DNA from 3 places in the Gemella parahaemolysans genome. Region 2 is predicted to be linked to each of the others. Evidence: predicted binding sites of a transcription regulator. Region 2 holds the regulator's gene; each other region holds the start of a gene.

Region 1 (13,648 bases), on a different contig from region 2:
TAGGAAGTTATTTAGTGTAGAATTTGAAAAAACTTTTTCTGGAAGTATTAATCTTTCAAAAGGAACATCTAATATTTTAAGAGTTGATGAATTTAATAATATTGGTGATGCAACAAAAAATAATAAAATAATAGTAGCACCTAAATCAGGTTACTCATTATCATATTTTATTGCCAACAAAACGGTAAAAGTAAATATGGATAAAGGAACAAAAGAGATTTTTGCAGGTCAAAAAATAGCGGAAAACGATTTTTATAATATCGTTCCTACATCAGATTTAAAAATCACTCCGGTGTTTAAATTAAGTGTAATTCCGTCAACACTAGAAGAAATGATAGAAAATAATAAGATAAAAACTGTTGATGATGCATTAGATCTAAAATTTGAATCAACTGAAAATATTAAAAAAATATTGGGACCACTTTATTATTTAAGGTAGAACTAAAAAAGGCTTAGCAAAATGCTGAGCCTTTTTATAGTTTTATTATATTTTCTCTAAAAATTGTTCTACTTCTTTTTGTGTTTTAGCTAATCTTGATACGAAACGACTAGCTTCAACATTATTTTTGTAACCTACAAAAGATGGAATACCAAAAATATCAAGAGCTTGTGCTATTTCTGGAAAATCATCACGATTAACGTAGACAAATTTTATCTCTGGAAATTTGTTCATTGTATCTTCTAAATAACGGTCTAACATGATGCAATCAGGGCACCATGTTGCAGAAAATACAAAAACAATTTTTTCGTTTTCCTCTTTTAATGTTTTAAATTGTTCTATAGAGTCTAATTTTTCTATATAGTCAAACATATAATCACCTCATTTATGGGAAAATTATATCATAAAAAGAAGTATTTATCATTAACGATGCTTGAAAGGTTTAAATGGAAATCATTGGAAATAATTGAAAATTATTGATAATTATGTAATTTTCAATTTTTGATTACAAATGTAAGCATATCTATTGAATTAAATTGTTAAATGTTGCATAATATGAAATATAGAGATTAAGTTTAACTTAAGAAAAGTTAAGGAAATACTAATCTTTAGTTGATAAAAGCTATACTATATTATAGAGGTGAAAACATGGCAAAACATTATGATTATATTGCAATTGGTGGAGGAAGCGGAGGAATAGCTTCAATTAACCGAGCTGCAATGTACGGTGTAAAAGGATTGTTAATCGAAGGTAATGAATTAGGAGGAACATGTGTAAACGTTGGATGTGTTCCTAAAAAAGTTATGTGGCATGCGTCCCAAATATCTGAAAGTTTAAAACTATATGCAAATGATTATGGATTTAATTTTGGAGATGTAGAATTTGATTTTTCAAAATTAGTAGGTAATCGTTCTGCATATATTGATAGAATTCATGGTTCTTATGAACGTGGATTAAACAATAATAAAGTAGATTTAGTAAGAGGATATGCTAAATTTGTAAATAAAAATACAGTTGAAGTTAATGGTGAACAATATACAGCTGATCATATTTTAATAGCAACTGGTGGACAACCAACTATCCCTAATGTTGAAGGAGCTGAGTTTGGTGTTACTTCTAATGAAGTATTTGCACTTAAACAATTACCAAAACGTATCGCTGTAGTTGGTGCGGGATATATCGCTGTTGAACTTGCTGGTGTATTCAACGGATTAGGTGTTGATACTCACTTATTTGTACGTCGTGATCGTCCGCTAAGAACTTTTGACAAAGATATAGTAGACACTTTAGTAAAAGTAATTAATGAAGAAGGTCCAACTCTTCATACAAATGCTATTCCTAAAAAAGTTGTGAAAAATGCTGATGATAGTGTTACTTTAGTACTTGAAGATGGACGTGAAACTACAGTTGATTTATTAATCTGGGCAATCGGTAGAAAACCATTATCTGAAAATCTTAACTTAGAAGCTGCAGGTGTAGAAGTAGATGAACGTGGATTTATTCCAACAGACAAATACCAAAACACTAATGTAGAAGGAATTTATGCAGTAGGTGATGTAACAGGTCGTCTTGCTCTGACTCCGGTTGCTGTTGCGGCAGGACGTAGATTATCGGAAAGATTATTTAATAATAAACCTGAAGAGCACTTAGATTACACTAATGTTGCTACAGTAGTATTCTCACACCCAGCTATTGGTTCTATTGGATACACAGAAGAACAGGCTATTAAAGAGTTCGGTGAAGGAAATATCAAAGTATATAAATCTTCATTCACTCCGATGTACTCAGCAATTACTAGCCACAGACAACCATGCTTTATGAAACTAGTAACTCTTGGTGAAGACGAGAAAGTTATTGGATTACATGGAATCGGTTATGGTGTTGATGAAATGATTCAAGGATTTGCTGTAGCTATTAAAATGGGAGCAACAAAACGTGATTTTGATAACACAGTAGCAATTCACCCAACAGGTTCTGAAGAATTCGTAACAATGAGATAATAATATAAAAATAAAAGCAGGAGAATCTTAAAAGATTTGATTTCTTGGAAATCAATCTTTTGGGATTGCCTGCTTATTTTATTTGACATTAATGTTTAATAAGAGTATTCTGAACGTAGGAGGGGATTATTACTATGAAAAAAATATTAAAAACAGTAATTATTGGAATATTCATAGTATCTATAGCTACAGGTTGCGTAAGGTTTAGTAGAGAGGATGCAGAAACAAAAGTTACAAAAGAATTTTCCAATAAAGTATTTAAAGAATGGATTGGAGAAAAAGGGATAGATAGTATAAAAATTAATACGGTGAAAAATAATGTTAAAATCTATTATCACGATAACGAAACAATTTTAATACAAGGAAGGTACAAAGGAAATTATAAGTATTTTATAGATAATAATTTATTAAATATTACTGCTTTCGCAGAGGAATTAGGTGATAATAGCCTTAACGTATATCTTCCTAATAAAGTATATAAAAATATAAGTTTGGAAAACAGAGATGCAACTTCTAAAATATTTGTAAATGTAGAAAATTTAATCATTAGTAGTAATGATGAGGTTGTAGTTGATGAAGCTGAGATAGGTAATCTTAAAATCACTACTGATAATAAAAAGGTACAAATTACTAAGGATACTATTAAAAATGCATTAATTGAAACTAAAAATAATACAAAAATAATAGTAGATCAAACTAAAGTGAATTCTATGAATTTGGTAACAGATACAGGTGATATATTTGCTAAGATAATAGGGAATAAAGAAGATTATCAAATTAATTACAGCAAGAATACGACAAATTCTAAGGAAAAACAAATAACAGCAATTTCAAATAAAGGAAAAGTTGAAATTAGTTTTATGTAGCCCTAGTAAAATATTAAAAAAAAAGAGATGGATTTTAATATGTCCATCTCTTATTTCTAAAATTTCCCGTTTTTTATGAAATTTTCTAGTTTTCTTCTATCTTTATCGCTCATTCGAATATGTCTATTTTTTAATTCTCTTGAATTATGTTTTCTTGTTATTTTAGAAACGCTTTGTTTCCTATCTTTTAACTCTTTGATAAACATATGGCAGTCTCTTAGGATAGCGCCATAGCCAAGAGTAGTATCGCGTTCATCGTTATCATCACTTACAACTATAATATCTATGAAATGATCGATTCTTAGTTCACGAGTTTTTCTTTCTATCCATTGATCAGCGCGTTCCCCAGTTTTAGTATAAACAATACTGATAGGTGGCTCTTCTTTTATATATTCTTTTGCACGAGTTAGATAGGCATCAAATACACAGTAGACGATGTAATTATTTCCTCCTGCATATTCACGTAACATATCAATTAGAATATCACGTTCAGTAGGGAAGGTAGAGCTTTTTATTAAGTTATATTCTTTCATACGAAAAAGTAGATTATAACCATCAATAAATAAATATTGTTTTTTCATAAAAAAGCCTCCTTTGTAAATTTAATCGATTACTTTCTTCATATCAACATGCTCAATCCTAGCATCTAAATATATTCTATCATTAACTCGGTTATAACCTAATGATTTATAGAATTTTTCTGCTTGTATTTGAGCGCTTAATTCGATAATTACTTCTCTTTTCAAAATGTCTTTTGCGATAGTTTCACAGCCAATAATAAGCTCACGTCCAATACCTTTTCCACGATAATCTTTATCTATAGCAACACGTCCGATGTGAATAATGTCTTTATCCATATCGATAAGTCGAGCGACACCAATAAGCTTATCGTCATAAAAATATCCAATATGAACAGTATTTTCGCTATGATCTTTTTCATCTAATTCTAGTTCCATTGGAACTTTTTGTTCTCTAACGAATACTTCAATACGAAGAGCAAAACCAAGGTTAAGCTCTTCTTTAGATTCTAATAGTTTAATCATTAGATTTTATTCTTTCATACATAATGATTCCAGCTGCTACAGAGGCATTTAAGCTCTGAATTTTTCCTAGCATTGGTAGGTGATATAAGAAGTCACATTCGTTAGTAACAACTTTACTCATACCTTCACCTTCGTTACCAATTACAATAGCTAAAGGTACATCTTTTGCAATTTTTGTATAATCTTCAGAACGTTCTGCTAATGTTGTTCCAGCAATCCAGAATCCTTTTTCTTTTAGTTTTTTAATAGCATCAGTTAAATTTGAAACGCGAATAACAGGCATATGTTCAATTGCCCCGGCAGATGCTTTAACTGCAGTTTGACTAACTACAGCAGCACGACGTTTAGGGATTATTATTGCTTTAACACCACTTGCTTCAGCAGTTCTAATTATCGCTCCAAGGTTATGTGGATCTTCAATATGATCTAAAATTAGTAGAGTAGTATCCTTATTAATCTCTAGATTATTTACTACTTCGTCAAGTTCATAGTAAGAATACGGTGCTACATAGGCGATAACACCTTGGTGACGTTCAGTAGTTGAGTTATCTAATTTACGTTTTGGAACTTCTTGACAAATGATTTTTTTCTCATTTGCGATGGCGAAAATAGATTTTAATCTTCCTTTTTCAATACCTTCTTGGAATAAAATTTTATTAATTTCGCGTCCTGATTTAATCGCTTCAAGTATCGCGTTACGTCCAGCAATTACTTCTTTATCTAAATCAACCTCAGGAGTTTGAACTTGTGATTTTTGATCTTTGTTTTTAAGTCTTAGTTCTTTATAGTGTTTATTGTTTTTCTTCATATAATTTAATTATGTAGTTAAACATTTCCTCCAATCTTTCAAAGTTTTTTTCTAAATATAAATAACCGAATACAGCCTCTAAACCTGTAGCAAGTTTATACTCCATAATACTTGCATTCTTTGCTTTAGAGTTATTTTTTTGATTTTTTGCACGGTTATAAATTTTTTCTTCTTGTTCTGTTAATATACTATTATTTAATATGTTTTCCATAAAACTCGCTTGAGCTCTCGCTGATACGATAGTAGATACTGTTTTGTGAAGATCATTTATTTTTCCTAAGTGATTTTTCATAACGTATTCTCTACTCATAATATCATAGATGCTGTCTCCAATGTAGGCAAGGGTTAAAGCTTGCATTTGATTAGGATTAGCGAAGTTTTTTTCGGTAAATTTAAAAGTTATATTTTTTTCCATCGTACACCCTGTTTAGTATCTTCTAAGATAATTCCTTGTTCTTTTAAATCATCTCTAATTTTATCAGCTAAGGCGAAGTCACGGTTTTTACGAGCTTCCTCACGTTCAGCTATTAAACTTTCGATGTGTTCACTATCAAGTGTATTATCTTCTTTTACGTTTATTCCAAGAATAGAACTATAAGTTTCAAATGCAGCGTTAATTAGCTCTAAAGTTTCTTTGTTGACAGCTTCTTTTGCTGTGTATGAATTAGATATTCTCACGATTTCATACCAAGAAGAAAGTGCATTTGCTGTATTGAAATCATCTTGCATATATTCTTCAAATTTGTTTAATTCTTCTGTAACTAATGCTACAACTTCTGTATCAAGTTTTTCTTCAGTCATATTATTATTTAATCTGAATTGTAGGTTTTGATAAGAAGTTTTAATTTTTTCATAGTTTGTTTTCGCAAGTTCAATGTTTTCTAATGTGTAGTTAATTGGAGTTCTGTAGTGAACTGTTAACATGAATAAGCGAAGTACCATTGGGTCTATTTCTGTAATAATATCTTTTACAAGGCGGAAGTTACCTAAGCTTTTACTCATTTTAACATTATCGATATTAATAAATGCATTATGCATCCAATAGTTGCTGAATGGTGCATGGTTGTGACATTCAGACTGTGCAATTTCATTCTCGTGGTGAGGGAATGTTAAGTCTTGTCCACCAGCGTGGATGTCGATTGTATCACCTAGAGTTTCTTTTGCCATTACAGAACATTCAATATGCCAACCTGGACGGCCTTCACCAAATGGGCTATCCCATTTTACTTCACCTGGTTTAGCTTTTTTCCACAATGCGAAATCTAGAGGATCTTCTTTATGTTCCCCAACTTCAATACGAGCACCGCTAATTAGGTCATCGATAGATTGTTTACTTAATTTTCCGTAATCTTCTTTTTTACGTGTTCTGAAATAAACATCGCCGTTTGCTTCATATGCATAACCTTCCTCAACAAGTTTTGCGATGAAGTTAATTATTTCTTGCATGTATTCAGTAACACGAGGATTTTTCGTCGCTCTCTTACATCCAAGTGTATCATAATCTTTAAAGAAGGCATTAATGTACTTGTCAGTTAATTCACTTGTAGAAATTCCTTCTTCATTACTAGCTTTAATAATTTTATCATCAACGTCTGTAAAGTTAGAGATAAAATCTACTTCGTAACCACTATGTTCTAAATATTTGCGAACAACGTCAAAAACGATAATAGGACGCGCATTACCAATGTGAATATAATTATAAACAGTAGGTCCACAAACATACATTCTCACTTTATTTTCTTCAATTGTTTTTAAAATTTCTTTTTGTTTTGTTAATGTATTATAGAGTTTAATCATATATAGCTCCTTTTAAAAGGGAATCCGTAAATAGAAAATTATTACTGCATAAATTATCTAAAAAACAACTCCCAAAATTCTTCAATATCATAATAACTAAAAAAGTCTATTACCTAAATTTTAACACAAAATGCCTATAAAATGAATTATTTCTTAATGTTTTGTGAAAGATAATCAATTTTTAATTGTTTTAAATATTGATTTGTATTAAAATATATACAGGATAAAAATAAAGGATAAGGATATCATGAAATTATCAGATACGATTTATACGACTGATCAACATAAACAGTCGAAAAATGTTTTTTTAATAGTACTTGGAACAATTTTATTTTCAATATATGCTGGATTATTAATACCGGTAAATAATATTGGAGCAGGTGGAGCCTTAGGGTTAAGCCTAGTAATAAATAAACTAACAGGAATAAAAATTGGTACTGCACAGTTTGTTCTAAATGTACCGTTATTTTATTTAGGATTTAGATATATTGGCCGTAAGTTCGTAATTCTGACAGGAATTGTGATAAGTGTATCATCGTTTTTGATAAATAATCTGCCAAAAATTATACCACCAGTAAATCTAGGAGATTCTCTAGTTGCTGCTATTTTTTGTGGAATTATTTCGGGATTAGCGATGTGTTGCCTTCTAGTAGCAGGAGCTTCAACTGGAGGGACAGACATTACAGGGAAATTCATCTCATCACAGTTTAACTATAGTTTACCAACTGTATTTCTAATTCAAGACATTACAATATATACGATTGTCTGGATATTTTTTGATATAAAATATGTAATGTATGCTCTTGTTATGAGTTTTGTACGTAATCAGACGATGAAAGGTGTTCAGAAATTCTTCTCAGCTTATATTCAATGTACAATTATTTGTAGTAATCCTGAAAGAATGGTTGAAGTTATAAATAATACTTTACATAGAGGATCAACAATTATGGACGTAGAAGGTGGGTATTCACACGAGAAGAAACGAATGATAATTTTGGTCATTCAACAAAATGAAATGCATCTACTGCGTAAATTGGTAGCAAAAAATTGTCCAGAAGCATTCATAACAGTAAGTGCAGTTAATACTATAGTGGGTAACTTTAAAGAACATTCTTATAGACTATAGATTTTATACAAGATTCGGGGCTGACCAAAATGACCTAACTTTTAACAAAGTGTATATGAGAACTCATAGACGCAGTGGTTTATTGATATCTAAAATCGCTTTAGAAAAGCTTTTTATATATCTAATAAACTGTGCGGGGGTGACTCGACAAAATCGATTTCTTCGAAATCACGATTTTTGAGTCACTCCCGATTTTTTTATTTAAATTTAAGTGTTATTTTATTGGGGATATAGAATGCTGAGAAAGGGAAAAAAGTTGCTAATTGACCATTTTTGATATATAATATCTAGTGAAAACGAAAATTAGGAGGTAAGAAAATGAATTTAATTCCTACAGTAATAGAGCAAACTTCTCAAGGGGAAAGAGCATATGATATTTATTCAAGACTATTAAAAGATAGAATTATCATTCTTGGTTCTGATGTAAATGATCAAGTAGCAAACTCAATAACAAGTCAGCTTTTATTTTTAGAAGCACAAGATAGTGAAAAAGATATATATTTCTATATTAATTCACCAGGTGGAAGTGTAACAGCTGGTTTTGCAATTTATGATACAATGCAACACATTAAATGTGACGTTGTTACTATTTGTATGGGTATGGCGGCTAGTATGGGTGCATTCTTACTTGCAGCTGGAACTATTGGTAAGCGATACGCTCTTCCAAATGCAGAAGTTATGATTCACCAACCATTAGGTGGTGCACAAGGTCAAGCAACAGAAATAGAAATTGCAGCTAGACACATTTTAAGAACAAGAGAAAAATTAAACAAAATCTTAGCAGATAGAACAGGTCAAACTATTAAGACTATTGAACGTGATACAGAACGTGATAATTATCTAACAGCAGAAGAGGCATGTGAGTATGGACTAGTAGACAAAGTAATGTATCCTGAAAACAATAAACCTCAGAAAAAAGAAAGACCAAAAAAAGCTACAAAAAAAGCAGCTAAAAAATCAGAATAGATACAAAAAAAGGAATTGAGTTTTGGGCTCAATTCCTTTTTAATATTATATTTTCCAAACTTTTCCAATAGCATTTCTGATTTCATAATTATCCATAAAGTACTCTACATTTCCATTGAAATGACGTTTGAATTGAAGAACGCTATAATCAGTAGCGTTTTCAGATGTGAAATTTTTAGATGTTCCAAAGAAATTAAAAATTTTGAACTGATTTCTAATCGCATATTTAATCATTGTATACATTACTAAGTATGAACCGTTAAATCTAGAAAATTCTTTTTTCATTCCCCCGGTAAAGTAGATGAAATCTTGTTTTGTCTCTATAAAACTTGCACATGAAAGATAAACAATATTTCCATTTTCTTTTTTTAAAGAAGATATCTTAGCTATTTTTTCATTATTGAGATCAATTGATTCAGTTATTCTAGTTATTTTATTCATAGTTTTTTCTGGATTTACTTTTCCGGTATCAAGTTTTTCTGTTAGTTTATTTTTTTCTATGTTGTATTCTTTAATTTCTTCATTTAATTTAGAAATAAGTAAATTACAATCTAAATAAGAAACCATAAGGTGAAGCTTATCACCTAATGCAGTTTTCAGATTTCTAAAGTATTCACTAGTTCTGATCTGAAAGTTAATTCTATCTTCTGTACTTTTGTTTATTGAATCAAATATTTCGGCATCTTTATCATTAAAAATGTCGATTTCTTTTACAATTATTCCTTCTTTTATTGCTTTGTTAATAGATCGTTTAGCCATAGTCGAAACAGTTTTCAATATTGTATCTTCAGTAAGAGTTTCTTCTAATTCTCTTGAGTATATACAACGAGAAGCTAGAGTAGGGTTTGTGAATAAGTCATCATTAAGCGGTTTGTATCCTAGTGAAGTTAATATTTTATCTGTTTTAATAGCTTCCTTAGTAGTTTCAATATATTCGATATCTTTATAAATTTGTTCATTTAAGAATGGATTGACCCTCACACATAGAACACGAAAATCTTTAGCAAAATATTTTTTTAATTCAGTCATATAAAATGTTACTAATTCTGTGTTGGAATAATCCATTATAGGACCGTGTTGAGCAGTAACTTTATAGAAGAATTTTTTGTAAGGGAAGTAAATAAATGTTGCATATGCTAGAACTGTGTTATTTTCCTTTACTGCAAGAATTTTTGTCTTTAGTTTATTGAAATTTAGCATTTTACTATATACAGCAGCTTGTTGTAAAAAGTAACGATTATTATTTTTTTCTTGTACTATTTGTAGTTCGTCGCCGCTAATTTCTGTAAATATCATTAAGATGCTCCTTATATAAAATTTAATATAGTCCTATAAGATTATATAATAAATAAAAGTAAAATTAAAGTAATAACTATTTTTTAGGGTTACTTATTTTGGGATAAAATATCAATTATAAAAGGTTAATTATAATATTCGTGATGTTAACTTCTAAGTAGAATAAATATATATAAAATTTATTCACGATATAATATATATTACTACAAGAATAAGAGAATTCAATCAAAAACAAAATGGATGCCTCCTGTATAATATAGGGAAACATCCACTTATTTAAACTAAATATATACATGTCCAGAATCTTTGGTACACATTACAATTATAACATTTTTTATATTTTTTTTATTTTTATATTACTTATCATTAAGTATGAACTTATTATTAATAGTATTAGTATTGCAATACTTGGTAATTTAATTGGTGCAATTATTGCAAGTACTGTTCCACATGTAGTAATAGGAACTCCTTGATAATATCCATTTTTCATTTTTGTAACATTAAATCTAGCTAATCGATAAGCCCCACAACATACGTATATACCACAAAGAATAGCTACAATAACCATTAATAAAGTTGATGGTTTATCATTAGTAACAAATATTTCAAAAACGAGCATGGCAGGAGCAACTCCGAAGCTTACCACATCACATAGTGAATCTAAGTCGTGACCTATTTCAGAAACAACTCCAAGTTTTCTTGCGACAATACCATCGTATCTATCTGCAAGCATGGCTAAAATAATAAAGACAGTACCCCAGATAAAATATTTATGTGATGTTGTTAAAATAGACATAAAACCACAAAAAATATTACAAAGGGTAAGATAATTAGGTATGAAGTTTTTATTCATTTTAAAAGTCAACCTCCAATATTTATATTATAATTATAGTACAAATTTGTAATAATGTCTAAGAAAAGATGAAATTTATAAAAATAAAGGAGTAAAAATATTATTTACTGTAGTTGTCTAACATTGTTAAACCTGTTATAATTAGGATGAGATTGATTTTGGGGGTGCACTATGAGAAAAAATGTTAAAAATATAAATTTCAAAAAAATTTTAAAAGAATTATTTATAATATCTTTGGGATGCGCTATTTATTCTTTTGCTATTATGCATTTTAATGTACCGAATAAATTAGCAGAAGGTGGAGGAACAGGGATAGCATTATTACTCTTATATGCAGTTGGATTATCGGTATCTATTGGTACTATACTAGTAAATATTCCTTTGTTAATTATTGGATATAAAATGCTAGATAGGAAAATGATGCTATATACAGTTTATGGTATTATTATGTTAACATTTTGGATAGGAATATTTGAAAAGTATCATATAGTAATAGATCTTGGTGGAGATAGGTTGCTGGCTGCTGTATTTGGAGGATTATTAGCTGGTCTAGGTCTAGGGATAGTCTTTCTAGCAGGAGGAACAACAGGGGGAGTAGATATAGTAGCAAAAATTGTTCAACTTTATACAGGTAGTTCAATCGGAAGAATCATTCAAATTATTGATGGTATTATCATTGTATTAACATTTGTGGTAGTTAAGAGTTTTCCAGCGATTCTATATACTTTAATTTATATTTTTATATGTACTAAAGTAATAGATTATGTTGTTGAAGGTGGAGTTCCTGGAAAAGGTGTAATGATAGTTTCATCTGAAATAGAACTTATCACTAAAAAAATCCAAGAAGATATGAGTCGTGGGTTAACTTATATAAAAGGACAAGGAAGCTATTCTAAGAAAGATTTGAATATAGGTTATTGTGTAGTTTCAAGAAATGAAATAGGAAAATTGAAATCTTTAGTTTATAAAATTGATCCTCGGGCTTTTGTGACAATAACCGAAGTTCATGATATTATAGGAGAAGGATTCAGTTATGATCAACCGAAAAAATCAAATCTAAGTTTTAAGAAGAATCAATAGTAAAGAATCTGAGAAGGGAATTTAGTTGAATTTCTCTCTCAGATTTATATTTAAAGGAGAGAAGTGTAGATAATATGTTGAAAAATTATTACATAAGAGTAGTGAGCACTGTATTATTAATATCGATTTGTTGTTCGTTATTTGGTCAAACGTTATTAAAGCTAATAGAGTTAACTAGTAATTATTACAAGTATTTATTAATTTTAACGCCATTGATATTAATCTTTACTAAGTTTAGTAATAAATATTTACATACCGGTGCGATAGGTATGAAGTATTTTATTGAAGCGGCAACTAATAAAAAAGAGAAAGTTACATGGAAATTTCCGTTTATTTTGACTTTAAATACTTTATTGGCACATAGCTTCGGTGTGAGTGTAGGACGTGAAGGAGTAGCTGTGCAATTAGGTGGAGCAATTGGTGGTAATATGGCTTCAAATGATTTCAGTACAGAGAAAAAACAATTTTTCGTAAAATTAGGAATGATTTGTGGTTTTGCTGGATTATTCCAAACTCCATTAGCTGCTGTAGTATTCATTTTAGAGGTTGTTAGTGGCAAATTTAACTTTACAATAAATAAAATTTATGAGTATGTAACATATATTGTAGCAGCGTATATAAGTGCATTTTTGTCACATAAATTAGGTTTGGAAAAATTCTTCGTGGCAATAGATGTAAGTGAAATTAATATAAATTTAGAGTTTATTTCTAAATTAGTTTTAGTTGGAGTTATTTTTGTTTTTGTAGGAATCTTATTTGTTCTCCTTCAAAGAAAAATAAAAGAATTAGTAGCTATTAATAAGAATATAACATGGATACTTTTAGCAGCTTTTATATTAACTAGTTTCGTTTTCGAGTACAGATATGCCTCGTTAGGTACGAATTTAATTGGGATATCTTTTACAAACTTTGAACAGATTCAAGTTTATGATTTTATGCTAAAAATCGTATTAACAGCAGTTTGTACGGGGATTGGCTTTAGCGGAGGAGAGGTTACGCCGTTATTTGCGATTGGAGCGACTTGTGGTGTGATTTTAGGAACTTGGTTGGGCCTACCTATTTTAGTAACAGCAGCCTTAGGATATTGTTTAGTATTTTCAGCGGCAACTAAGACATACATTGCACCTATATTTCTTGCGTTGGAAGTATTTGGATACAAATTAATGTTTTTTGCAGTAATACCTGCGGTGTTAATCTATTTAATCAATAAAAAATATAGTATTTATAAATAATTAAATACACCCTAGTGTGAAAGTTCACGCTAGGGTGTATTATTATAATCCAAGTATATTTAGTATCTCTTTTTTATATTTAAGTTTTTGTTCATCTTGATTTTGTTCATCAAGATTTATTTTTATTTCAGACACAATTTC
Region 2 (5,845 bases):
AGCCTCATTTATCCTTTGTTCAATTCTGCTAACTCTTCTAACTTCACCAGTTAATCCAACCTCACCAATGAAACAATCGTTCATATCAACTGCTATGTCTTTAAAGCTTGATGCCACTGCCATAACTACACCTAAGTCTACAGCGGGATCATCAATCTTAACACCACCAGACACTTTCACATAGACATCTTGTTGTTGGAGTAAATAACCTGCCTTTTTCTCTAGAACCGCCATTAACAAGATTAATTTGTTATATTCTAGTCCAGTAGAAATTCTTCGTGGATTATTAAATGCTGTCGGTGTCGTTAATGATTGTATTTCCACAAGAAGTGGTCTACTTCCTTCCATAGTACTAATTATCGTTGCACCAGCCAAATTTTTACTGCGCTCTTCCAAAAACATCTGCGAAGGATTCGCTAAATCTTCTAATCCACTATGTTTCATCTCGAAAATTCCTATTTCATTAGTAGAACCAAAACGATTTTTCACTGCTCTAAGAATTCTATAACTATGCTGACCTTCCCCTTCAAAATACAGCACAGTATCAACCATATGTTCAAGCATACGTGGTCCCGCAATTGTCCCTTCTTTAGTAACATGCCCTACAATAAAGATAGCTATATTTAAACTTTTAGCAATCTTCATAAGTTGTTGAGTACACTCTCTAACTTGAGTAATACTTCCAGGTGAGTTTTCCATATTAGGATTATATATTGTTTGAATTGAATCGATAACTAAAAACTTCGGTTTTACTTTTTTTACTACTTGATAAATTAAATTCAAATCAGTTTGGGCATACACAAAAAGTTCATCAGTATCATTTTTTAATCTATCAGCTCTTATTTTTACCTGCCTAACAGATTCCTCACCAGTAACATATAGGACATCATGTTCTTTTGCAAGATATGCTGATATTTGAAGAAGTAATGTAGATTTCCCAATTCCAGGATCTCCTCCTAGAAGAACTAACGAACCACCTACAACTCCACCTCCCAGAACTCTGTTTAGTTCTCCACTATCAGTAAGAGTTCGAGGTACGTCCTGTGTAGAAACTGCTTTTAGCTTTCCAGCTTCTACACGTTCTGTATCATTTGTTTTTACTTCAAATTCTGTATGTTTCGTAGCTTTTTTGGCCTCTACTACTTCTTCCATAGAAGCCCATTTTTTACAATTTGGACACCTTCCCATATATTTCAAACTTTGGTAACCACAAGCATTGCATTCGTATTTAACATTTACCTTTGCCATAACTACCTCTTAGTCTTCTTTACAACAAAATCATCATTTTTGTAGTCAATATTAATAGTTCCAGATAATTCAGGATTTCTTAATAATTCTTCACTTAGTAAATCTTCAATATTTTTTTGAATACTTCGTTTTAACGGACGGGCACCGTACTCTTTTATACTACCATCCTCAACAATTTTAGCCATTGCTTTTTTCGTAAGTTTAATAGTAATGTTTCTGTCTTCTAATCTCTTAGATAAACCATCTATTAATAACTCAGAAATTTTTTCCAACTCTTCTTTTTCAAGAGTCTTGAAGACAATAATATCATCTATTCTATTTAAGAATTCTGGACGATATTGTTTTTTTAATGCTTCCATCATGGTGTTTTGAACATTTTTGTAATCATTTTTAATAGATTCACTTCCGCCAAATCCTACGAATTTCTGATCGTTTAGTTCACTCACTCCCACATTTGAAGTCATAATGATAATAGTATTTTTAAAATCAACTACGCGACCTGAAGCATCAGTTAAACGGCCATCATCTAGAACTTGTAATAAAATGTTAAAAATTGACGGATGAGCTTTTTCAATTTCATCGAATAATACTACTGAATATGGTTTTTGACGAACTTGTTCAGATAATTGTCCCGCTTCTTCATATCCAACATAACCTGGAGGCGCTCCTACTAATCTACTAATTGAATGTGGCTCCATATATTCACTCATGTCTATACGAATCATATTATCCTCTGAACTAAATAGTGCCTCAGATAAACTTTTAGCTAATTCTGTTTTCCCTACGCCTGTAGGTCCTAAGAAAATAAAGCTACCAATTGGTCTATTAGGTGCTTTAAATCCGCTTCTTGCCCTTCTTACCGCCTTAGCTAAACTTACTACAGCTTCATCTTGACCGATAACGCGTTTATGTAGTATTTCTTCTAATTTTAGAAGTCGCTCACTTTCGGTTTCCGTTAATTTTGTTACTGGAACACCAGTCCAAGCAGCAAGAACTTCTGCCACATGATCAGAATTAATCTTAATTTTATCTTTTGACAGACTATCTTGCCAAGAAATTTTGAATTCTTCAATCTTACTAATAACTTTATTAACTTCATCACGTTTTTTCGCCGCTATTTCAAACTCTTGATTAATTACTGCCCTATCTTTTTCTTTATTTAATCGACTTAGCTCTTCTTCATATTCTTTCAGTTTTTCAGGTGATTTATAATATCTTAATTTAACTTTAGAACACGCCTCATCAATAAGGTCAATCGCCTTATCTGGCAAGCATCTATCTGTAATATAAGTCGTACTTAATTTTACCGCTGAATCTATAGCTTCATCTAAGATTTCTACGTCATGATGTTCTTCATACTTATGACGTAAACCTTCAAGAATTCTAATAGAATCCTCAGTGCTTGGTTCTTCTACTTTAATTGGCTGGAAACGACGCTCTAACGCCGCATCTTTTTCGAAATATTTTCTATATTCCTCAGTAGTTGTAGCACCTATGCATTGAATTAAACCACGTGATAAGGCAGGTTTAAGAATATTTGAAGCATCCGCACTTCCCTCTGTTCCTCCTGCACCAATTATAGTATGAATTTCATCTATGAATAAGATTATATTACCTGCATCTTCAATTTCAGTAATAATATTTTTTAATCTTTCTTCAAATTCACCACGATACTTAGTTCCAGCAAGTAATGTTCCCATATCTAGCACCATTACTCTCTTTCCTAAAAGATTACTAGGAACATTCTGAGAAACTATTCTTTCAGCTAAACCTTCAACTATAGCTGTTTTTCCTACTCCAGGATCTCCTATTAATACAGGATTATTTTTAGTTCTTCTGTTTAAAATTTCAATCATACGTGTAATTTCTTTATCACGCGCTAATACAGGATCTAATTTATTATTAAAAGCATCTTTAGTTAAATCCTTAGCCAAAGAATTTAGTGTTTTAGTTTTTGCAGAGCTATCATCTGAAGACTCTAATTTTTTAAATCCATCAAATAACTTAGACAATAAACTTTGGCTTTGTTTTAATAATTCAAATAATTCAGTAATAAGTGCATCAACATTTATTCCTAATTTATCTGTTAATAAACGAACAGCAGTCCCTGTATTTTCATTAAGTAAAGATAATAATAGATGCTCACTAGTCACAACAAAGCTTGAGGTATCATCAGCAAACTGTTGACTTTTCTCAATTGTTCTTACCGCACCATTTGTATAGTCTATCTTCATTAAAACATTACGATAAAAGTCAGTTCCTTCTAGCTCTTCTTCATAAAAATTCACTACATTTTTTCTGAAATCATCATAGTAAACACCGTATTTATTAAGTGTTTTACACGATAGTGTATTATTCATACTTAACATAGCTAATAATAGATGCTCAGTTCCTACTGCTTTTACACCAAAATCATTTGCTTCTTCTTTAGCTGTAGTTAGCACCATAAGGGCCGTTTCATTAAATCTTATGTACATAACCTTATCCCCTCTTATTATATTTTATATTTGTTAAAAATCTTATAGTTAAATCTTTTAAATTTGATTTAGTTTGTTGAATCATTAATTCTACATTGTTTTCACTAGTATTTTCTAAAAATTGATTATGAACAGATGTTATTACTTCTATACTATCAATAAAATGATTATAGTCAAATTTATCTATATAATTCTTTTCAAGTAAAATTTTAGCCAGTCTTATAGCTTCTTCTACTTCAATTGTTTCATTATCTACTGTCTCTATTAAATAATCAATGTAATCTTTATTTGTGTGGAGAGTTATTTTTGTTATTCTAATAAATCCTCCACCACCTCGTTTACTTTCAATAATAAATCCATGTTCTGGTGTAAATCTAGTTTTTATAACATAATTTAATTGAGATGGTACACAGTCAAATTTTTGTGCGACATTACTTCTTTTTATAATTATATGATCTTCTGCAGCTTCATTGAATAAGCTCTTAATATATTGTTCAAGTATATCCGTCATATTACTATTATTCATAAGGGCACCTCCTTTATTGACTAAAATTGACCTTTATTAAATTATACTACATATACAATATTTTGTACACAAAAAACATTGATTTTTAAGCATATATAAATAAAAAAGAACGGCTCAAAAATCATAATTTAAAAAAATCTTTCCTTCTTGAGTCATCCTTTATAATTCTATTTTCTAATAAAAATATTTAAATTAAAGATATTTATCTCTATTAATTAGTTGTTTTTAGTTTTGATTTTCTATTGAAAATTAGATTCATTACAATAGCCACAATTGTACCTAATACAATACCACTATCAGTAAACATACGAACAAAGCTTGGTAATTGAGCAAATGCTGTAGGAACTGTTGTTACACCTAACCCTAAACCAACAGAACAAGCAATTATCATAAGATTTTCTTGTTTAGCAAAATCTGTATTTCCTAACATTTTCACACCATATGCTAGTACCATACCAAACATACTAATCATTGCTCCACCTAGTACTGGTTGAGGTACAATTGTAGCTAAAGCACCAATTTTTGGAATTGAGCCGAAAACTAGAAGTAACAGTACCATTACATACATTACTTTTTTACTTTTTACTCCTGAAATTTGAACCAGACCTACGTTTTGAGAGTAAGTAGTATATGGGAATGCATTTGATAATGAACCAATCATAACCGCTAGTCCTTCTGCTAAATATCCTCTTCGTAAATCAGGTTCTTTAACTTCTTGATTACAAATATTTCCTAGGGCATAATATACACCCGTAGATTCAATCATACTAACTATTCCAACTATAACGAATGTTAAAATTGCACTCATATTAAATTCAAAACCTGTAAATTTAAATGGTGTTGGATGTTGAAACCAACCTGCTTGTGAAACTTCTGTTAAACTCACCATCCCCATAAAACTAGCAATAATAGTTCCCATCACTAAACCTAATAAAATTGCTATTGATTGAATAAATCCAGTAGTAAATTTATAAATTACTAAAATAATTGCTAGAGTAATACATGCTAATAAAATATTTTTTGGATCACCAAAATCTTTTGCTCCTTGTCCACTTGCAATATAGTTCATCGCAACTGGTACTAATGTAATACCTATAATCGTTACAACACTACCAGTAACAACTGGTGGGAATAACTTAGCCACCTTAGCAAAAAATGGAGCTATTAAAACCACCACTAACCCCGAAACAAAAATTGCTCCATACATTGTTGGTAAGCCCGAATTATTTCCTATAGCTATCATCGGAGCAACTGCTGTAAAAGTACATCCAAGAACTACAGGTAAACCTATCCCTGTGAATTTACCTTTATACACTTGTAGGAAAGTTGCCACTCCACACATAAAAATATCAACTGACACTAAATACGTTGTTTGCTCTGCTGAAAGACCTAAGCCCCCAGCAACAATTATCGGTACAATTACCGCTCCTGCGTACATTGCTAATACGTGTTGTAAACTTAAAATAAAAGTTTTCAAGATTCTTTTCTCCTTAGTTATATATTATTTTTGACAAATATAACTATATAAAATAATGACCACCCCTGAAAAGGGGTGGTTTTCTCTTCGGGTATAACCCTTTGTTACTAACACGCA
Region 3 (13,648 bases), on a different contig from region 2:
TAATACAAAAAAGACCCCAAGATTTCTCCTGAGGTCTATAGTTATTTGAGAGTGACTCAAAACTTACGATTTAAGATAAATCGAATTTATCAAATCATTCTCTGTATGGGGCTAAATCAATATATTATTTTATATCAATTTTCAATTCATCATCTACATAGTCTAGGTGAATTTCCATTCCATCTTCGATACCATGACGGATTAATTCAACTGAAAGTTTGTTTTCGATTTGACTTTGGATGAATCGTTTAAGTGGACGAGCACCAAATTTCATATCGAATCCAGCAGTCGCAACCCAGCTAGAAATATTATCAGTATATGTTAAAGTAATATTTCTATTAGAGATACGCGCAACAAGTTCGTTAAGAAGTTTATTAGCGATTCCTTTAATATTATCTTGTGTTAATGGTTTGAAGATAATTATATCATCCATACGGTTTAGAATTTCTGGTTTGAAGTATCCGTAAAGTTGGTTAGTAACATTTTTACGAGTTTCTTCAGAAATCACACCGTCTTTAACTTCTTCTAATAGTTCTAATGAACCAATGTTAGAAGTCATGATAATTATTGTGTTTTTGAAATCTACTACTACTCCTTTAGAGTCAGTAAGTGTACCTTCATCAAGAAGTTGAAGTAAGATATTGAACACATCTGGGTGAGCTTTTTCGATTTCGTCCATTAAGATAATGCTGTAAGGATTACGTCTTACACTTTCAGTAAGTTGACCACCTTCTTCATAACCGATGTATCCTGGAGGGGCACCAATTAAACGGCTAACTGAGTGTTTTTCCATATATTCACTCATGTCGATACGCACGATATTACGTTCATCATCGAATAAGTTAAGAGCTAATGCTTTAGCAAGCTCAGTTTTACCTACCCCAGTAGGACCTAAGAATAGGAAGCTACCGATTGGTCTATTAGGATCAGCGATACCCGCACGAGAACGTAAGATTGCATTAGTTACACTCTCTACAGCTTCATCTTGACCTATTACTTTTTCATGAATAGTATCAGCTAAGTGTAATAATTTTTCTTTTTCAGTTTCTACTAGACGAGTTACAGGAATACCAGTCATTTGACTTACGATGAATCCAATCTCATCTTCTGTAACTTCTTGTTTTAGAAGTTTGTACTCTTCGTGTTTAGATTTTTCTTCTAATTCTTCTAACTCTTGTGTTAATTTTGGTAAAGTAGAATATTGTAACTCAGAAGCTTTTTCTAAGTCATAGCTATTTTGAGCTTGTTCTAACTCAACTTTAACTCTATCGATTTTTTCACGAAGATTTTTAACAGCTGATAATTTATCTTTTTCACTATCAACTTGTAATTGAAGTTTATTTTGTTCTTCTTTTAGATTAGCTAACTCTTCTTTTAAGTTTTCTAAACGTCTTTTAGACACATCATCATTTTCACCACTTAGGGCTTTTTCTTCTATCTCAAGTTGCATAACTTTACGATTAATTGTATCTAATTCAGCTGGGTTAGAAGAGTTTTCAGTTTTAATAGTAGCACAAGCTTGGTCGATTAAATCGATAGCTTTATCCGGTAAGAATCTATCAGTAATATATCTGTTAGATAATTCAGCAGCTTCTACAATAGCACGGTCAGAAATTTTCACACCGTGGTAAACTTCGAATCTTTCTTTAAGCCCACGTAAAATTGAAATTGTATCTTCTACAGTAGGTTCTTTAACAAGAACTTTTTGGAAACGACGTTCTAATGCAGAGTCTTTTTCAATATATTGACGATATTCATTAAGAGTTGTAGCACCGATACAGTGTAGTTCACCACGAGCAAGCATTGGTTTTAAGATATTACCAGCATCCATAGCTCCATCTGTTTTACCAGCACCAACTAGCATATGAATTTCATCGATGAATAGAATGATTTTTCCTTCTTGTTCTTTAACTTCTTTTAATACAGCTTTTAGTCGTTCTTCGAACTCACCACGATATTTAGCTCCTGCGACTAAACTAGTAAGATCAAGTTCGAATACAGTTTTGTCTTTAAGACTTTCAGGTACATCACCGCGCACAATACGTTGAGCCAGTGCTTCAACAATCGCAGTTTTACCTACCCCAGGTTCCCCTATCAACACTGGATTATTTTTTGTTTTTCTTGATAAAATTCTAATTACATTTCTTATTTCTTCATCACGTCCTATCACAGGATCAATTTTACCACTACGTGCAGCTTCTACAAGATCACGACCATATTTCTCTAGAACTTCGTAGTTGTTTTCTGGATTTTCGTTCATAACTTTTTTACCTCCTCTGATATTATCGATAACCGCTACTAAATCTTTTAACGTAGTCACCTTATCGATATATTTTTTTACTATACTATTTTTCAAATAACTCGCTAGAACGATATGTTCGCACGAAATAAACTTGTCTTCATATTTCTCTTTATATTTATTAGCTTCTATTAATAAAGCATTCAAATCATTACTTAAGTAACTAGCGTAATTGATATTATCACCTTCTACACTATTTACCTTCTCAATCTCGCTATCTAACTCATGAGTTAAATTAACCTTATCAACATTTACTCTTCCCAATATATCACTATATAAATTACTACCAGTAAGAGCTGCTTTTAAGAACATCTCACTCGTAATACTTTGACTTTTTTTCTCAGTTGCAAATTCGGAAGATTTCGCTAAGATTTCTTTCACACTATTAGTAAAACTATTAATATCCATTGTAAATCTCCTTTGATTAAATTATTAGATCAAAAGGTAATATAATTAGTAGAACAGTATCTCCAATGTATAGAAACATGAGATACTGTCTTTAAAAGATACGCCTAAATACTCAATAAACTAAAAGGCTTTATAGAGTATTATTAAGTTTTATCTTTTTTGACCTTCTTTGACCTTAAATAAATTATAGCATGTTTGACCTTTTTTGACAATAGTTTTTTTGAAAAAAATTTAAAAAAGAAAAAAAGCTCACAAACCTTATGTTGACAAGCTTTAAACTATATTTTATACTTAATATTATCTTAGAGATATAAAAATATATGCTCTACTGGTAACTTTCTCAGAGAGATTAATTTCTGCTCTGCAAGACACTTATGAGATTTCATAGGTGTTTTTTTTTTTCATTAAAGAAGCGTGAAATAAATCACGCATAGATTATATATTATTTTACTAACAAACCTAAAACATTAACTACAATTTTGCATTAGGATTTTCATTATTAAATATTTCTATTAAGTTTTCCATATCCTCTTTTGTTGCATAGTGTCTCACGAATGTTCTAGCCGCAGTTCTTCTATTATTCATTAAAGCACGTTCTTTATTTTTCTCATAATAAGCTTTACTCGCTTTCTTTTGTGCTTCAGAAGTTTTTGATTCTGTCATTCTATTCCCCTCCACTATTATACTTTTACTAGTTATTAAAGAAAAAATAATAAATCAATATTCCTATAATAAAAATTCCAAAAACACTTTGTAAAAATTCTTTTTTTGTACTTCTACGAATTTCTATTTCCAATTTTCTTTTACCTAATCTATATTCTTTTTTCATAAATGATTAGCTCAATGGTAAAATAAGAGTGATACTCTCTTTATTATATATTCAAAATTATAATTACACTTAGCAAGAATAAACAGTTAATTAATATATACCATTATTTTACCACTTTGCACTCTCCTTTCTTATGCTTACTCTAAATATAATACATGTATCGAGATTTGTCAATTAGATTTATAGAAAAGAATGGCTCAAAATCTTGATTTCAAAGAAATCAATTTTATCGGGCCACTCCAAGTGATTATTTATACGCCTATATGTCTAAACATAATTTTTGAACCGAATTATTTTTGTCCCGTACCATCAGCAAGCGGCACTATTTTCAAAGAATTAAATTAACTCTTCTATATTTTTAATATATCTATTTTTAAGTAATTTTACTTAAGATTATTTTTCTCTCTCACTCACAAAACCATTTTTTTCTAATAGTTCTTTAGTTACTTTTTCTATTCCTGAAGGTTGTGCATAGAAGTCAGCGAATTTCTTAGTCCATGTTTTTGTCTCACGTGCTTCTGCGAAGTCTACCATAGTTTGACGGTATGCTTTTAATACTTCTACATTTGATTTAGGGAATTCATTGTATCCTACATTAGCCGCGTCTGGTAATCTAGGTTTAACTTTTTCCGTTGATAACTCTTCATCTTTAACACCGATACTTAGTCCACATAGGAACAGAGCATTTTCCGGAATATTTAGTAATTCAGAAATCTTATCTCCAAAACCTCTTACACCACCACAATAAACAATTCCGTATCCTAAAGACTCAGCAGCTAATGCAGCATTCTGCATCGCAATACCTACATCTAAAGTACCAATAAGTAATGGCTCGTATTGATTAGAAATATCAAACTCTCCACCTTCAATATCAAACGCTAATTTCATGTTGGTATAATCTAAACAATATAGTAAGAACGCAGCAGAATTTTCAATATGAGCCGCATTACCAGGTGCTTTATCACGAATTAAATCTGCGATTTGTTGTTTAGTTTCACCTGTTGTTACAATAATACTATAGTGTTGACCATTCATCCAGCTAGCTCCTTGTTTAGAACTAGCGATGATTTGCTCAAGATGTTCTTTAGGTAGTTCTTTTCCTTTTACAAAACTACGAGTCGTACGATGATCTAACATCGTTTTAATTACTTCGTTCATATGTTACCTCCGAAATTTTCTAGTAATAGTAACTTAATTATAACGTGAAAAAGAATAGAATGAAAGGAAATAGGCTGATAACCCACTATATTTTTATCTTTTTTAATATAACTTTTATATATTGACAATCTACTAATTCAAAAACAAGGTTATTCTCCCTATATTTCAACATAATTTTAGAGTAACTGTATAAATAAATTAAAGTACCCCATCATTTTCTTAAACTACTTTTTGACGTTTCAACGTCAATAAAATATTGATTTTCAGATACATAGCGATTACAATTAAGTTGTTAGTTAATTTAAAAAATTAAAAATTATAGTTTGATTCGATATTAATATAAAAAGAGAACTTATTATTAAAATACCAATTTACGTCCAACGTCAATAGAATATTGATTTTCAGCTTTATAGCCACTACAATTAAACTATAAGTTCTTTATACAAAATTTAAAATTTATAATTTGATTTTACATTAATATAAAAAGAGAACTTATTATTAAAACACTAATTTACGCATATGCGTCAATAGAATATTGATTTTCAGCTTTATAGACATTACAATTAAATTATAAGTTCTTTATACAAAATTTAATTTAACATTATTATAAAAAGAAAGGTTTCTTATGAACATTCAAAAATTTATAGAAGTATTTTTAAAAATTGTACTATCTCTATTATTTTTTAATATCTTCTATTTACCAATACTAATACTAAACAATATTTCTGCTATAGAGATATTAACACTGATGATGGCTACAATTATTATAGAATTCATTATAGCTAAACTATATAGATTGTTATTTAAAATCGATAAAATAGATAGAATACCAAGACCTATTTCTACTATGCTATTTCTTATATCAATTCTAATTTCTATTTTAATCACTAAGATAAATATAAGTATCCAAACAATTATTGTGTTAATATCATTAAACATTATCCTTATAGGTTTAGAAAAAGTACTAGCTTCCATAAACAAAAAATTAAGTGATATTCTTGAAAACTTAGATGATTAATTTTTGAAATATCAAAAAATCCCTTTGAATAACTATATTTTCAAAGGGATTATTTATATTTTGGTTGTATAGTAAAGTAGCTTTATTTATAAATGATACAATATCTCTAAAACATTTTCAATGCGCTGGAATAAAAATATGGTTGACTAAATTTCTAATTAAACATTTTCAATACACCAGGCGAATGCTTTAGTTACACGTAAATCTGAATCGCTGAAATGACCACCTTTATTCCATTCTAATATTGTTTTTATATTATCATTTTTTAATAGCTGTTCCTGTTTTCTAATGTTATCGCCTACTTTAGACATTACTTTATTTTTTGTTTTCTCTTCAGTATCACCTAAACTTAGGTAAATAGTGTTGCTTAATGGGGTATTATTATTCATAAATTCTTCCCAGCCATTAAACCAAACAGAAGGAGAAGCTGCAGCAATACCTGAAAATGTATTTGACTTATAAGCACTCCAAAGACTGAACAACCCTGCCAAAGAATAACCACCTAATATAAATTTAATATCATTATCTAGATTATATTTTTCTTTAACCGTAGGTATTAATCTACCTTCAATAAATTCTAAAGTATCTGTAGCACCTGAACCGAAAGATTTATTTCCAAATGCTGGAGGTGCTTCCCAAGGAGAAAGTTCATTATTCCAATCCTCTATTTTAAACGCAAAAAGCGAGAATTGTTTATCTGTATTTTTTAGAATCTCTGTTACTTCATTATCCAATACTTCAATATCATGTTCGTCAACAGGTTGAATCAATAAGTATTTTACGGCATCAGTTATATATCCAATACACAATTTATTGTCTATTACAAAATTCTCTTTTCTATGTTTCATTAATTTCTCCTATGATACTTATTGTTTTATGTTCTCATATTTTACCAACAATAAAATAATTTATTTTCTTCTTAATCCATATTTTCCAATATAATCTCTTTAACAAATTTCAGATGTGCTTCAATTTTCTTAACATCCGTTCTTATATAATCTATCAACTCTTTACTAGATACATGTTTTTTGATATGTGCATAATCATAAACATCTTTTTTATCATACATCTTCCATTTCTTTGTTGAAGATGATTTTTCTAAAATTGGATTATCCTCTAAATTGAAATGATACAAACAAGTTTTGGCTTTTATAATGTCACATATTCTTTCTAAATCACCTAATTTTGCTTTATCTTCAAGAGAAAAATTAACCTTATGTCTATACTGATTTCCTTGTATCTGAATATCAAATGATGAAGTAGTACCTTCGATAGGAAGATCAATCCCAAAATGACGTCCTCCCCTTATCATACCAGAGTATGTTTTATACCCTAAATCAGAAATCTTATTCTGTAAATTCGCATAGTGAATCTTCTCGATAACCGACCTTAATCTCATACCTTCAAGTACCTTATTACTAGATTCTTCTAAAAAGTATGATTCACCATAACATATCTTTTCAATAAACTCTTCTACATTCTTCATATATTCAATATAATCTAATAAGAATAATCTAGAAGTCTCATCTACTTTATCAAGTAAATCACCATAATATTCAATCAACTCACCATAACTTCTTCTAAACCAACTATCAGGAAGCTCAAATCCAGGTTTAACTAAACTAAGTAGTATACCTTTAGCATTAGGATCTTTTTCAGAATAACGAATTAATTGACTTTCATCAGGTAAAGACTTAACTTTATTTTCTATAAAAATAACCTGAGTCTGACCATCTGCGTCAGTTATCTCTATAGTTAAATCAATCGATTTCTTTTCTCTGTATACTTTCAAATCTGTATATTTTTTATTAATATCAATAACATCACTAAAAAACTTATGATTAATAAATTGAGACTTCTCCAGTACAACAGCAAATAGATTGCTGTGATATAATTCTAGATTACTAAGTGAAAGTTGATAATTCAGTGTATTTTCTATATTATTCCTAAGAGTTAGTAACTCATTATAATTTCCCATTTAACAATTCCTTTACTATGATAATTAATTTAATCTGTTATTTTTTATTATAACATAAATAACAAGGGAATATATTTATTATAAAAAACAAGAAAATATACCCTCTCTACTTGAATCACTTCAAATAAAGGGGTTGTATAATAAATCCGGAGCATGGAGAAATTCCAGCCCCGGATTTGCTATACAATCATTTTCCTTCGACCCCAATTTATTATACAACTAAAAAGTGAAATTCAATCAAGAACAATAATTAAATATTAATTTATATCTAATTGTCATAAAATATACGAAATAAAAAATCAAAATTATTCAAAAAATGTATCTATATAATTATTCAATTCTTTATAAATACTTAATTCTGTTACATAATTATCTACTCTACTTTTTGTATTAAATTTTGTAACACTTCCCGCTTTTTGAATTTCAGAATTTAGTATATCTTTATAATCTGCTGCTCCCATTATATACACACTCTCTAAATCTTCTTCTTTGTTATAAACTAAATAAGTGAGAACCACACAACTATTTTCATTTTTATTCGCTTGACTTTTAGGATATAAAAAATTCCATTTTATTTGAGGTTTCTTTTTAGTTTTCGCTGATTTTACATCAATAAATAATCTTTTTAATCCATAGCTCATTTCTATATCATACTTATCATAAAAAAACTCTTTTATCAAACGAATCTCCTTCAATTTAGGTTTATCTAATTCTAATATTCTATTTATTTCATCAGCACTAAACATTTCTCCCCAATTTCTTATTTTAAAACCGGATAATTTTTGTATATAATCTAATACATATTTTTCAGAAATATACCCTGAATGGCTATCATGATTAACAACTGTAAATTTATCAAACTTCATATTATTTTTCTCTAAAAATTTTTTACATCTAGTTCTAAGTTCTGAATATTTTTGTGCTTCTTCTTTTATAATTTTAGAATCTTCTTTACTTACATTAAAATGTTTCCACATGTTTTCTCCTATTATATAATTGTATTATTTATTTTTTAAATTATACGATATTTACTAAATTTTGTAAATTAAAATTTGGAAAATACCATGTGTTAGTAGAAATACTATTAATTAATTCTTTACTTTATAATATTTAACATATTAACTTGTATCTAAGATCAGATATTCAATTTTAAAATAAACATCTGTATTCTATATATCATAATCTTTCTTAGCATTCTCTTCTACTACTAGTCTCTCAGCATATGTATTATCGATTCTATAGACTGTATCTTTATTAATTTCTTTTAGTTTTTCTTTTACTACTTCTTTACTTATTTTCTCATTGAAGAATGGTAGCCCAACTATTCTAAATCTACTATTATCTACTAAGGTTCTTGCTTCATCACGTCTAGTAATCTCATTTAGGAATTTTTCTTTCCAAGCTTCTTTTCCGGCATAGGATTCTTTACTTTCCACCATAAATTGATCACCTTTAGGCTCAATAAAAATTTGCCATGAAGTATTTCCATGTGTTTTATCATTCGCAAACATCAGAAAATCAGGTTCAAAGGCTTGCCCTGTATCAAAACTATAAATACGAACTGCTTTCTCATTACGTAGTAAGTAAATATCTGTCCAATTTTCTTTTAAATCTTCCATAACTTCTTTTAAAGCTCTTACAAGTGATTTTTCTTCACTGGTTCCATAATTATCATCATAAGCATACCATTCAATAGCATCCAAATTCTCATAATATTTTGTTTCAATTTTATCTTTTTGTGATATTCCTGCTTCTTTATCCCCAGCATAATTAACAGTATATTTTCTTATTATTTTATCAGAGAACATCTTCTTAATTGGATATGGTTCAAACTTATCTGATCCATAATATCTATCTTCAACTTCAATAAATCCATCAGCTATTTTTTTCAAAATTTCTTCTACAACATACAGCTTGTCATCTTGAGTTAATTCTCTGAAGTTTGTATAACGACTTTCCACTGTTACGTCAATATCATTTAGCATTTCTATAAATTTTTCAGTACTGGCTAATCCATAAAAATACTTTTGCAAGTTATTAAATGTGAAATTTTTATTTCTATTTATCGCATGCCTTACAACATTTCTAGTAATCTCTTTAAATTTAAAGTTAATTCTTTCTCTTGGACTAATATTAACTACATCCTCATCTGAAAATACTTCTAAGTCCGCAATGCTTTGAGTTGGTAATATTACTTCATAACTCTTTTGAATATAAATCATGTCTAGTAGACTTTGTTGTTGTCTTTGAACATATTCAGAATAAGATAATCGTTTATTCATCCAGACTACTCCATGAGTGTATGTCCTAGTATTTTTGAAAGATTCTTTAAGTTTCAATTCTCTTTCAACTAATGTCATATCATCATATATACCCGATTCTCTTAGAACTTGTTTTAGTTCAGAAATATACTTTGGATTATTCGCTGAATGATAATGTAACTGCTCAATTACTCGTAGTTCATTAGCTTCATTATTATCAAATTTTCTAATATATTTTTCGTCAATACTATCAATAACAAAAGGATAGTATCTAGCTCCACGACCTATAAGTTGTTTTTCAGAGTTAGTGGTAGCTCCTGGTTTGAATCCATTCTTCGTTGTTTTACCGTCCCTTGTATCGTATAATCTAACAATATCGAATAGATTTAATACATCCCAACCTTCATCAAGCATATTTACCGCAAAAATTGCACGAACTTCATTTTCTGATTTTTCCAGTGTATTTAGTTTTTGTAAAGTTTCACTAGTTTTTGTTTTTCCATCAATGATTATTAATCTCTCAGCTCTAAATTCTTCTTTCAATTCGTCAATTAAATCATTATTTGAAATATTTTCTTTTTCAAAATAGTTAAAAGCCTTCTGTAATATACTATTTTTTCCATTTTGTATATTTATTAACTGTTTCTGTTTAATTATATTTTCCTCATTAAGAGCAGTTAGCATTTCAGTAAACGTAGTTAAATTATTTTTATTTTCAGCAGTTTTTTGTGATTTAAACATAACTAGTGGTTTTAAATTAATTCCATGTTTAAGAGCAATTTTTTTTCTAAATTGACTTATTATAATAGCTTGAAACATTCTTGTTTCAATATCACTATCAACTAGATGGAATAATACATCTTTAGAATACTTATCTAACCTAAATTCTTTTAGATCATACTTGTATATTAAAGATTTCTCATACTTTTTAGCAATATCTTTATTTTCTAAATCTATAGTTGCTGTAAATTCGAATATACTAGATTTTTTTGCTAATCTTTGTATGTTTTCTATTGTTGCCGTCCAACTATCATTATCATCCTTTTCACTTTTGTTAAGACCGGCATTTAAATGGTGAGCTTCATCAGCTAAAAGTACAATCGAAATATCCTCAAATTGCTCATATGATAATCTATTTTCTCTAATAGTATTTAAATCCGTATGTAATTTTTGAATAGTAGTAAACACTATATTTATACTATCTTTTTGACTATCAGAAAAATCACTAACTTCTCGGACATTTACCACTTGATTATCTATAACTATTTTATCAGCAAATAGATATTTACTAGAACCTATTCCTCCTAAAAAATTATCTCTTGTCTTTGTTAATATATTAGAATTATTTACAAAAAATATAAAATTGCGTTCACCTTGTTTGAATTTTTCTAATATTATAGCAGCCATTAGTAATGTTTTACCTGAACCGGTTGCCATATTATATAAGATTTGTTCCGGAAACACTCTATTTTTTTCATCATTTTTGTAATAAAGATATCTACCAATTCCTTCTTTTTGATATGGACGCAGTGGATGCCTTAAATTATTTGTGATATATTCAGGTATCCCATGTTTAAAATCTATAAAGCCACCTTCACTTGCATTATTATATAATTCATATAAAAATGTCACTATTATTCACCTCCATAGAATTCTTTATTAAGTTTTTTCTCGTATTCTGATATTCCATAAGCATCATCATCTATATCAGAAAAATTAACATATAGATTATTTTGATCTATGATTTCAAGAAGTAATTGTTTCTGTTCAGCAAAAGATAGCTTTAAAAATTCTTTTTCTTTTAACTTTCTAGGATCTAATCTATAAGATAAAAATGATGATTTTTTAGCAAAATTTAGCAACTCAATTAAATTTTCAGTTGATTGCGATTCTATTACACTATTTTTAAAATCTTCAGCATCATTTTTCAATTCACAATATACAAACTCTCCTCCACCATGCCAATTCACATCTTTAGAGATTCCACCTGGTTCACCTGCTATTACTTTCTTCAGACGCTCAACAGTTATATTTTCAATATATTCCATTTGTTCTATTCCTATATATTGACGATTCATTTTATGCGCTACAGCTGCTGTAGTTCCCGAACCTAAATGAAAATCTAGTACAAAATCTTTTTCTTCAGTAGCAATTTCTAAAATACGCTTAATTAAATCTTCTGCCTTTGGATATGCAAACACTGTATCATTGAACAACTTTTTTAAATCAATATTTGCATCTTGGTTTGTTGCTAAATCATCCCACCAAGTTTCTATCTCCTCTTCTTCTGTTTCTTTATCTTCAATTATATCTCCCCACATCGTATTAGGAATAATACCTACTTGTTTTTTTTCTTCTAAAAATTTCTTATATCTAGGTTTCCCCATACCTTTATTGGGAAACACTATTCTATTATCGTCTAATAGCTTATTAAACGTCTCTTCTGTAAATCTCCATTCATCTACTATTATTTTACCTGTAGGAGTAGTAATAGGATAAACAGAGCCTCCCTTATTAGTACATGGATTAGTATCGTAAGGCCCCCTAGGGTCATTATCAGGATTTTTAAATTTAGTAATATCAAATTTAGGTATAACTTTTTTTAATTCTCCTTGATCAGTTTTTCTATAAATTAATATATATTCATGAATACTTGAAATATTTTTACTTAAATTTGCCTGAGATTTTCTTTTTCTATATACTATATTTCCAATAAAATTATTTTTTTGAAACTTTTCATCCATTAAAACTTTTAAATACGCTTGCTCATTATCATCACAATGAACAAACATTATTCCATCATTACTCAACAGTTCTTTCGCAGCATCTATTCTATTAGCCATAAAAGTCAACCATGTTGAATGGTTAAATCTATCATTGTAGCCAAAACTATCACTACCTGTATTGTAAGGTGGATCAATATAGATACATTTAACTTTCCCTGCGTATCTTTTCTTTAGACTATGTAATGCTACTAAGTTATTTCCTTTGATAATTAAGTTATCATCTTCTTTAAGTTCTTCTACTTCGTGCTCTCCGTCTTTATTATAACGTTTAAAGTTAGTAAACACCTTATCATCTAATAGTCTGGTTATTTCTGTTGGTGCTAAAGTCTCATTAAAGAATATTTCATCTCTTTTCGCGTCTTCTTTTGTCTGTCCCCCTTCTAATATACAATCCTTGTATGGAAAGTTTAAAACTATATCATGATTTTCACTTAATAAACTTCCATCATTATTTCCTAAACCTATTTTAGTTTTATATGCAGTAAAGCTATCCGGTAAAAATTCCTTATTATTTAAAAATTGTAAAAAAACGTCTTTTTTGAACACTAAAACCCCTTCATCTAATTTAGAGAAAAAATGATTTTTTATTTTATCTTCTTTCATTAAGACATTAAGTAACTTAGCATCATATTTTCTTGCTAATTCTGAAAGTTTATTTTTATTCAACGTACCCTCAACAAAAAATTCTTCATGTTGAGATAGTAAATTCTCTAATTCTTTTTTCATCATTTGATCCTTTCTTTATTTCCAAATATCTGTTAATACTACATCCTCACTTGTTGGGTGTAATTTATCTTCTTTATCTATTTTTACAAAAATTGGAACACTAATTGAATTACCTGTTATTATGGCTTCTCCTTGACCCAAACAAGGTATCATTCTATAAGAGTTTTTATCCAGTGTAGGCATGG

The links. The regulator CtsR, encoded in region 2, represses protease genes until heat stress. The targets are predictions, from matches to a motif close to ATGGTCAATAAAGGTCAAACA.
Region 1: the regulator CtsR is predicted to act here: its motif matches at 8,341-8,361, upstream of clpP (ATP-dependent Clp endopeptidase proteolytic subunit ClpP).
Region 3: the regulator CtsR is predicted to act here: its motif matches at 2,900-2,920, upstream of clpB (ATP-dependent chaperone ClpB).

Annotation. Positions count from the first base shown of each region.
Region 1 is NZ_JBSMTP010000004.1:54,274-67,921, reverse strand. It holds gene ACWOBP_RS04110 (hypothetical protein) at 1-439, shown strand, start outside; gene ACWOBP_RS04105 (thioredoxin family protein) at 485-811, opposite strand; gene gorA (glutathione-disulfide reductase) at 1,088-2,440, shown strand; gene ACWOBP_RS04095 (hypothetical protein) at 2,575-3,306, shown strand; gene ACWOBP_RS04090 (NYN domain-containing protein) at 3,363-3,887, opposite strand; gene ACWOBP_RS04085 (GNAT family N-acetyltransferase) at 3,909-4,349, opposite strand; gene rlmB (23S rRNA (guanosine(2251)-2'-O)-methyltransferase RlmB) at 4,342-5,157, opposite strand; gene ACWOBP_RS04075 (Mini-ribonuclease 3) at 5,141-5,572, opposite strand; gene cysS (cysteine--tRNA ligase) at 5,557-6,954, opposite strand; gene ACWOBP_RS04065 (YitT family protein) at 7,202-8,080, shown strand; gene clpP (ATP-dependent Clp endopeptidase proteolytic subunit ClpP) at 8,399-9,046, shown strand; gene ACWOBP_RS04055 (peptidoglycan bridge formation glycyltransferase FemA/FemB family protein) at 9,092-10,342, opposite strand; gene pssA (CDP-diacylglycerol--serine O-phosphatidyltransferase) at 10,677-11,195, opposite strand; gene ACWOBP_RS04045 (YitT family protein) at 11,367-12,275, shown strand; gene ACWOBP_RS04040 (chloride channel protein) at 12,350-13,507, shown strand; gene ACWOBP_RS04035 (ABC transporter ATP-binding protein) at 13,550-13,648, opposite strand, start outside.
Region 2 is NZ_JBSMTP010000026.1:312-6,156, forward strand. It holds gene radA (DNA repair protein RadA) at 1-1,248, opposite strand, end outside; gene ACWOBP_RS08060 (ATP-dependent Clp protease ATP-binding subunit) at 1,251-3,725, opposite strand; gene ACWOBP_RS08065 (CtsR family transcriptional regulator) at 3,730-4,251, opposite strand; gene ACWOBP_RS08070 (nucleobase:cation symporter-2 family protein) at 4,463-5,728, opposite strand.
Region 3 is NZ_JBSMTP010000001.1:178,190-191,837, reverse strand. It holds gene clpB (ATP-dependent chaperone ClpB) at 125-2,707, opposite strand; gene ACWOBP_RS00860 (hypothetical protein) at 3,179-3,370, opposite strand; gene ACWOBP_RS00855 (nitroreductase family protein) at 3,930-4,694, opposite strand; gene ACWOBP_RS00850 (hypothetical protein) at 5,320-5,712, shown strand; gene ACWOBP_RS00845 (alpha/beta hydrolase) at 5,871-6,560, opposite strand; gene ACWOBP_RS00840 (PD-(D/E)XK nuclease family protein) at 6,632-7,690, opposite strand; gene ACWOBP_RS00835 (hypothetical protein) at 7,996-8,667, opposite strand; gene ACWOBP_RS00830 (DEAD/DEAH box helicase family protein) at 8,860-11,583, opposite strand; gene ACWOBP_RS00825 (DNA methyltransferase) at 11,586-13,463, opposite strand; gene ACWOBP_RS00820 (ATP-binding protein) at 13,479-13,648, opposite strand, start outside.